Lichenicola cladoniae: one gene and its partner. The protein of the gene in region 2 interacts with the protein of the main gene of each other region in a pairwise test. Links are inferred from orthologs where the notes say so. Each region holds a gene or a part of one and is shown on either strand. Other genes may lie near its edges.

The links.
Region 1: the proteins of HN018_RS16410 (region 2) and HN018_RS00050 interact in binary tests that used the Escherichia coli proteins (3 or more experiments, as listed by UniProt). The link is inferred for Lichenicola cladoniae from one-to-one orthologs.

The regions. Positions count from the first base shown.
Region 1 is NZ_CP053708.1:10,200-13,319, reverse strand. Bases 122-2,925 are described here. They hold HN018_RS00050 (nucleotide exchange factor GrpE), read right to left. Parts: upstream 2,010-2,925; coding sequence 1,233-2,009; downstream 122-1,232. Other genes in these bases: HN018_RS00040 (ATP-binding protein), read left to right, coding at 2,888-2,925; HN018_RS00045 (response regulator transcription factor), read left to right, coding at 2,156-2,866; dnaK (molecular chaperone DnaK), read right to left, coding at 122-1,014. Also shown: more of dnaK, read right to left, coding at 1-121; more of HN018_RS00040, read left to right, coding at 2,926-3,120. UniProt on the Escherichia coli protein: Participates actively in the response to hyperosmotic and heat shock by preventing the aggregation of stress-denatured proteins, in association with DnaK and GrpE. It is the nucleotide exchange factor for DnaK and may function as a thermosensor.
Region 2 is NZ_CP053708.1:3,623,590-3,626,894, forward strand. The notes cover bases 205-3,193. They hold HN018_RS16410 (Nramp family divalent metal transporter), read right to left. Parts: upstream 2,372-3,193; coding sequence 1,037-2,371; downstream 205-1,036. Other genes in these bases: kaiC (circadian clock protein KaiC), read left to right, coding at 205-689; HN018_RS16405 (circadian clock KaiB family protein), read left to right, coding at 676-1,020; mntR (manganese-binding transcriptional regulator MntR), read left to right, coding at 2,364-2,918; HN018_RS16420 (response regulator), read left to right, coding at 3,112-3,193. Also shown: more of kaiC, read left to right, coding at 1-204; more of HN018_RS16420, read left to right, coding at 3,194-3,305. UniProt on the Escherichia coli protein: H(+)-stimulated, divalent metal cation uptake system. Involved in manganese and iron uptake. Can also transport cadmium, cobalt, zinc and to a lesser extent nickel and copper. Involved in response to reactive oxygen.

The DNA of each region.
Region 1 (3,120 bases), 3.6 Mb from region 2 along the record:
CATGCCGCCGACCAGGATCACTTCCTCGATCTCGCTCGCGGTGACCGACGCATCCTTCAGGGCGGCGCGGCATGGGCCGAGCGTCCGCTCGATCAGGTCGGCGACCAGGCTCTCGAGCTTCGCACGGGTCAGTTTCAGCACCAAGTGCTTCGGCCCGGAGGCATCCGCGGTGATGAAGGGCAGGTTGATCTCGGTCTCCTTGGAGGAAGACAGCTCGATCTTGGCCTTCTCGGACGCTTCCTTCAGACGCTGCAGGGCCAGCTTGTCCTGGCGCAGGTCGATGCCCTGCTCGCGCTTGAACTCGTCCGCGAGATAGGAAATCACGCGGGCATCGAAATCCTCGCCGCCGAGGAAGGTGTCGCCGTTGGTCGACTTCACCTCGATCACGCCGTCGGAGATCTCGAGCACGGACACGTCGAACGTGCCGCCGCCGAGGTCGTACACGGCCACCGTGCCGCCGTTGCGACGCTCGAGGCCATAGGCCAGGGCCGCTGCGGTCGGCTCGTTGATGATGCGCAGCACTTCGAGACCGGCGATGCGGCCGGCATCCTTGGTCGCCTGGCGCTGGGCGTCGTTGAAGTAGGCCGGCACCGTGATGACGGCCTGGCTGACGGTCTCGCCGAGATAGGTCTCGGCGGTTTCCTTCATCTTGCCGAGCACGAAGGCCGCGATCTGCGAAGGCGAATATTTCTGGCCGCGAGCCTCGACCCAGGCATCGCCGTTGTCGCCCTTGACGATGTTGAACGGGACCAGCGCGCGGTCCTTCTCGACGGTCGGGTCTTCGAAACGGCGCCCGATCAGGCGCTTCACGGCATAGAGGGTGTTGGTCGGGTTGGTGACGGCCTGGCGCTTGGCAGCCTGGCCGACCAGCCGCTCGCCGTTTTCGGCGAAAGCCACCATGGAGGGGGTCGTACGCGCACCCTCGCTATTCTCGATCACCCGGTTCTCGTCACCCTCGCGGATGGAGACGCACGAATTGGTCGTGCCCAGGTCGATCCCGATTACCTTGCTCATTCTGCTCTCCTCGTCAGCGGCAGCATGCGGCCCGAAGCACCGGATGCTGTCCTTTGGAAATTATATCACATCATAGGCGCGGGTCGCGAAGCACCTTCGGCGCCTTGCCCTACCCAGCGTCGATCCGGCACCGGATGTATTCAGGCAGAGACACCGCGACAAGCCCCGCGCCGCACTTCTGCACCAAACACTTGCCCGCCCAGATCAGGCAGCCAGCGTCAGACGGTGCGATCGAACGCCATGGCACCCGGGGCTCCGGCCGGCTCCGGGGCGACCGGCGCTGCGTCGGTCGCCTTGGCCACCACCACCATCGCCGGCTTCAGGAGCCGGCCGTTCAGGGTCCAGGCCGACGTCCAGGCCTGCATCACCGTACCGGGTGGATGGTCGGCGCTCGGCTGCTCGGCCATCGCCTGGTGCAGGTTGGCATCGAACAGGCTGCCGGTCGGGTCGGTGCCGGTGATGCCGTTGCGCTCGAGGATGCCGAGGAACGACCGCTCGACGCTCTCGAACCCCTCACGCAGCTTGGTCACGACCGGACTGTCGGCGGCATCCGCCGGCGGCAGGCTGGACAGGCCGCGACGCAGGTTCTCGGCCGCCTCGACCACGTCCTTGGCGAACTTGGTGACCGCGTACTGCCGGGCATCGTCCACGTCGCGCTTGGCACGGGTGCGGACGTTCTGCATCTCGGCCTCGGCGCGGAGCCACTTCTCGCGCATCTCCTCGACCGAGGTCTCCAGCGCACGGATCCGCTCGCTGGCCACCTGCATCAGGTCGTCGGGGGTGCCGATCTCGGGGTCGGGCTCGCCCGGCTCCTCGGCATACAGTCCCGGCCGCTCGAAGATGGATGTATCGCCGGGGACTGCCGCAGCGGCAGCAGCGGACGGCACGCTGCGAGCGTCGAAGTTGGGCCCGCCCGTCGGGCCGCCTGTCGTCGGGGTCTGATCGTTCGCGCTGTTCATCGTCTCGCCGGCATGAGGCTGATTGGTTTCGTCCATGGCGCTGAATTAGGTGACGACGGGCGCAGGGACAAGCCGTCGCAGGTCTCCTGCCTACCCGAAGGTCGATAATCTGCATGTTTTTGCGGCAGATTGGCGTCCCCCGCATTTAAGGCCACAATAAGGCTGAACGCAGGAGCCCCTTCATGGAGCCGACGAAGCATACGATCGCGCTGGTCGACGACGACCGCAACATCCTGACCTCGGTCTCCATGACTCTGGAGGCGGAAGGTTTCAACGTGCGTACCTACACCGACGGCGAGAGTGCGCTGCAGGGGCTGAACGCCCGCCCGGTCGACCTTGCCGTGCTGGACATCAAGATGCCGCGCATGGACGGGATGGAACTGCTGCAACGGCTGCGTGCGCGGTCGCAGCTCCCGGTGATTTTTCTCACCAGCAAGGACGAGGAAGTCGACCAGCTGATGGGCCTGCGCCTCGGTGCGGACGACTACATCACCAAGCCGTTCAGCCAGCGGCTGCTGCTGGAGCGCATCCGCGCGCTGCTGCGTCGCGGCGAGCTGCTGCGCGCCGAAGCCGCCGGGGCGACGCCGGCCGGAGTGATGGAGCGTGGCGACCTGTCGCTGGACGAAACCCGCCACCAGTGCCTGTGGCGCAGTGCCGACATCCAGCTCACGGTGACAGAGTTCCTGCTGGTCAAGGCTCTGGCCGCCCGGCCCGGCCTGGTGAAGTCGCGCGACCAGCTGATCGACGCGGCCTACGGCGAGAACATCTATGTCGACGACCGGACCATCGACAGCCACATCAAGCGCGTCCGCAAGAAGTTCCGGCAGATCGACGAGAACTTCAACCATATCGAGACGCTCTACGGCATCGGCTACCGCTACAAGGAAGAGTAGCCGGCACGGACCCGGGCTCGAATGAGGCTCCTGCCGACGCGGGCGAAGCCGCGACCCGCACCCGGCGATCAGCTTGCGGGTCCGGTCGTTCTCGGGCCGCGCCGGCGATGGGTGTCGCCGATGATGCGGCGCATCCTGCTGGTCAATGTGGTGCCGCTGGCATTGCTCGTGGCGACCCTGCTATATCTCAACCAGTTCCAGAACAGCCTGCTGGAAGCCGAGGTCAGCGCGCTCCGCGAGCAGGCGCGTATCTA
Region 2 (3,305 bases):
TCGAGGCTGACCGGACCGATTGCCTGGTCATCGACCCGATTTCCGCGTTGTTGAAAACGGATTATCCATTCTCGGCGATGATCTGCGAGAACCTCCTGGACATGGCGAAGTCGAGGGGAGCCACCGTGGTGTGCACCTCATTGCTGGACCAGGCGAGCCACAGCACCGAGTTGTCGGCAAGCCAGGTGTCAACGATCGCCGATACATGGCTGCATGTTTCGTATGTCGCTCGCGACGGAGAACGTAATCGCGCGCTGACCATCATCAAATCGAGGGGCACCGGACATTCGAACCAGGTGCGTCAGCTGGTGCTCGAGGCGTCCGGGATCGATCTCGTCGACGTCTATGTTGCCGAGGGTGAAGTACTGATGGGGAGTGGGCGGGCGCAGAAGGAAGCCGAGACCGAGCGGCTCCATGTCCTCGAGCAGATCGTCGCGGAACGACAACGCCTCAATCTTGACCGTCAACTGGCGGAAGCGCGTGCACAGGTCCAGGCGGCTGCACTGGAACTTGGATGGAAGCAGCGGGAGGCCGACCTGCTCACCCTGGCCGAAAAGAATCGTCAGGAAGTCTACCGCGAAGCCGCCATCGAGCGGCTGGGGCTGAGACGTGCTACCGACGATCTCCCTCCGGCAGAAATTTCGACAACCCAGGATATCCTACAGGATCAAAACAATGCATCCGGTTGACCCGCCCCCGGACGGCATCGACGCCTCCGGCGAGGGCGCCGGTGAAGAGCCGGCCGTCTACCTGCGACTTTATGTGGCCCGGTCCACGCCCAACTCGGTGCGCGCGGAACGCAATCTGACTACCGTGCTCGCGTCCCTGAAGCACGAGCGCGTGCTCCGTTTCCTGGAAGTGATCGATGTGTTCCTGCAGCCCAGGCGCGCCGTTACCGAGGGTGTCATCGTCACTCCGACGCTCATCGGGCTTTGCGGCGACAAACGGATCGTGCTGATGGGAGATCTGGCCGACCGGAGCCAGCTGGAAGGCGTTCTCGCAGGACTGTCGAAGGACTGACACACCGGCTGCGGGGTCACGCAGGCAGCAGTCCGGCAGTCTGAAGCAGAAGCGTCACGTTCAGGATCGACACGAAGGCCACCATGATCGAGGCCATGACCAGGGTCCGGCCGTTCATGCGGAACCGGCCCATCACCCGCCTGTCTCGGCTGATCATCAACAGGGTGATCATCGGCAGCGGCAGCACGAAGCTCAGCACCACCTGACTCCACAGCAAGGCGCTGGTCACGTTGGCGCCGAGCGCGATCACGATGAACGACGGCAGCATCGTCACCAGCCGGCGGATCCAGATCGGGATTCGGAAGCCGACGAACCCCTGCATCACCACCTGACCGGCCATCGTGGCCACCAGCGAACTCGACAGGCCCGACGCCAAAAGCGAGATCAGGAAGATCAGCGCGGCCGCGCGGCCGAGCAACGGCGTCAGCGTGTGGTAAGCGCCTTCCAGGCTGTCGATCTCGGCGTGGTTGCCATGGAAGCAGGCGGCCATGACCACCATTGCCATGTTCACCAGCCCGGCGATGGTCAGCGCGAACACCACCTCGCGGTTCGAGAACCGGACCATGCGGGCCCGCTCGGTGTCGTTGTGCAGGACGACCCGGTTCTGGGTCAGGCTCGAATGCAGGTAGATCGCGTGCGGCATGACCGTGGCGCCGACCAGGCCGATGCACAGGGTGATCGCGGCCGGATCGGGAATGCTCGGCACAACGCTGTGATACAGCACCGCTCCCCAGTCGGCCGGCGCGATCAGCAGCTCGCCGAGGTAGCTGATGCTGATCGCCGCGACCAGGCCGGCGATCACGATCTCCAGCGGTCGGAAGCCGCGCTTCTGCATGTTGAGCAGCAGCAGTGTCAGCACGCCCATGGTCGACATGCCGACCAGCAGGCCCACATGCAGCAGCAGCGACAACCCGACCGCACCGCCGATGAATTCGGCGAGGTCGGTTGCCATCGCTGCCGCCTCGGTGAGCAGCCACATCGCCATCGTCACCGGGGTCGAGAAGCGGTCGCGCGACAGTTCGGCCAGGTTGCGGCCGGTGACGATGCCGAGCCGGGCCGCCTGTGCCTGGAAGAACATCGCGATCAGGTTGGCCACCACCACGACCCAGAGCAGCGCGTAGCCGTAGCGGGCACCGGCCTGGATGTTGGCGACATAGTTGCCCGGATCGACATAGGCGACCGACGCCACGACAGCCGGCCCCATCAGCGGCAGCAGGCTACGGATGCCATGGCGCCGACCGCTGAGGGTTTCGCCGAGGGCATGCTGGGTCCGGTCGGTCAGGGTCGGAGAGGTGGCGATGAGGAGAGACTTTCCGGAAAAGGGAACCAGCCGCGATGAGATCGTGTACACCAAGTGTAGCCTCGGCTACAATTCGGTCAACCGCCCCGAATGGCGTTATCGTGCCGCCGACATGACAAGCCCGCGACACCCGGCACTGCAGCACGACAAGGACGGCGAGCGGCCCGTGCTGGCGGAACATCATGACCGCGCGCGGACTGCACAGACGCGCGTGCTGCTGGAGGACTATGTCGAACTGATTTCCGATCTCGCCGGCGAAGGCCAGGCGGTCGGCCCCAGCTCGCTGGCGCGCCATCTCGGGGTCAGCCACGCCAGCGTCATCAAGAGCATCGGCCGGCTTGGACGCGAAGGGTTGGCAACTACCCTGCCCTATCGCGGCGTATCCCTCACCGAGACCGGCCAGGCCATGGCGGCCCGTGTCCGGCGTCGGCATCGGGTCGTCGTGGCGTTGCTGCGTGCGGTCGGGGTGCCGGAAGCCGAGGCAGAGGCCGATGCCGAGGGGATCGAACACCATGTCTCGAACGCGACGCTCGAAGCGTTCGAACGCTTCCTGACGGCGTCGCAAAAGCCTTGCACACGCGCAATTGATCCCGATTGAGCGAGCATCGCAGTTAATACATCACGAGATAACCGTGATGGTTGAAATTATAGTGAGTGGCGCACGCACGCAGCGTGGTTCGATGTGAACCGTTTCAACGCGCCCGCATGAAGACCGGATCTTCACTCAGCCTGATCGTGGTAGCGCACTGTTCTTTACGCCGACAATCTGACCATATTTCGGGACAGGCACCTTGTTCCTGAACCGTGTGCTGATCGTCGAGGACGAGGCGATGATCTCGATGATGATCGAGGATTGCCTGGATCATCTCGGCTACGATGTCGTCGCGGTCGCATCGCATCTCGATGACGGGCTGGAAAAGGCACGCACGCTGGACATCGACGTCGCGGTGCTCGACGTGAATCTGCATGGAAAGCTCAGCTATCC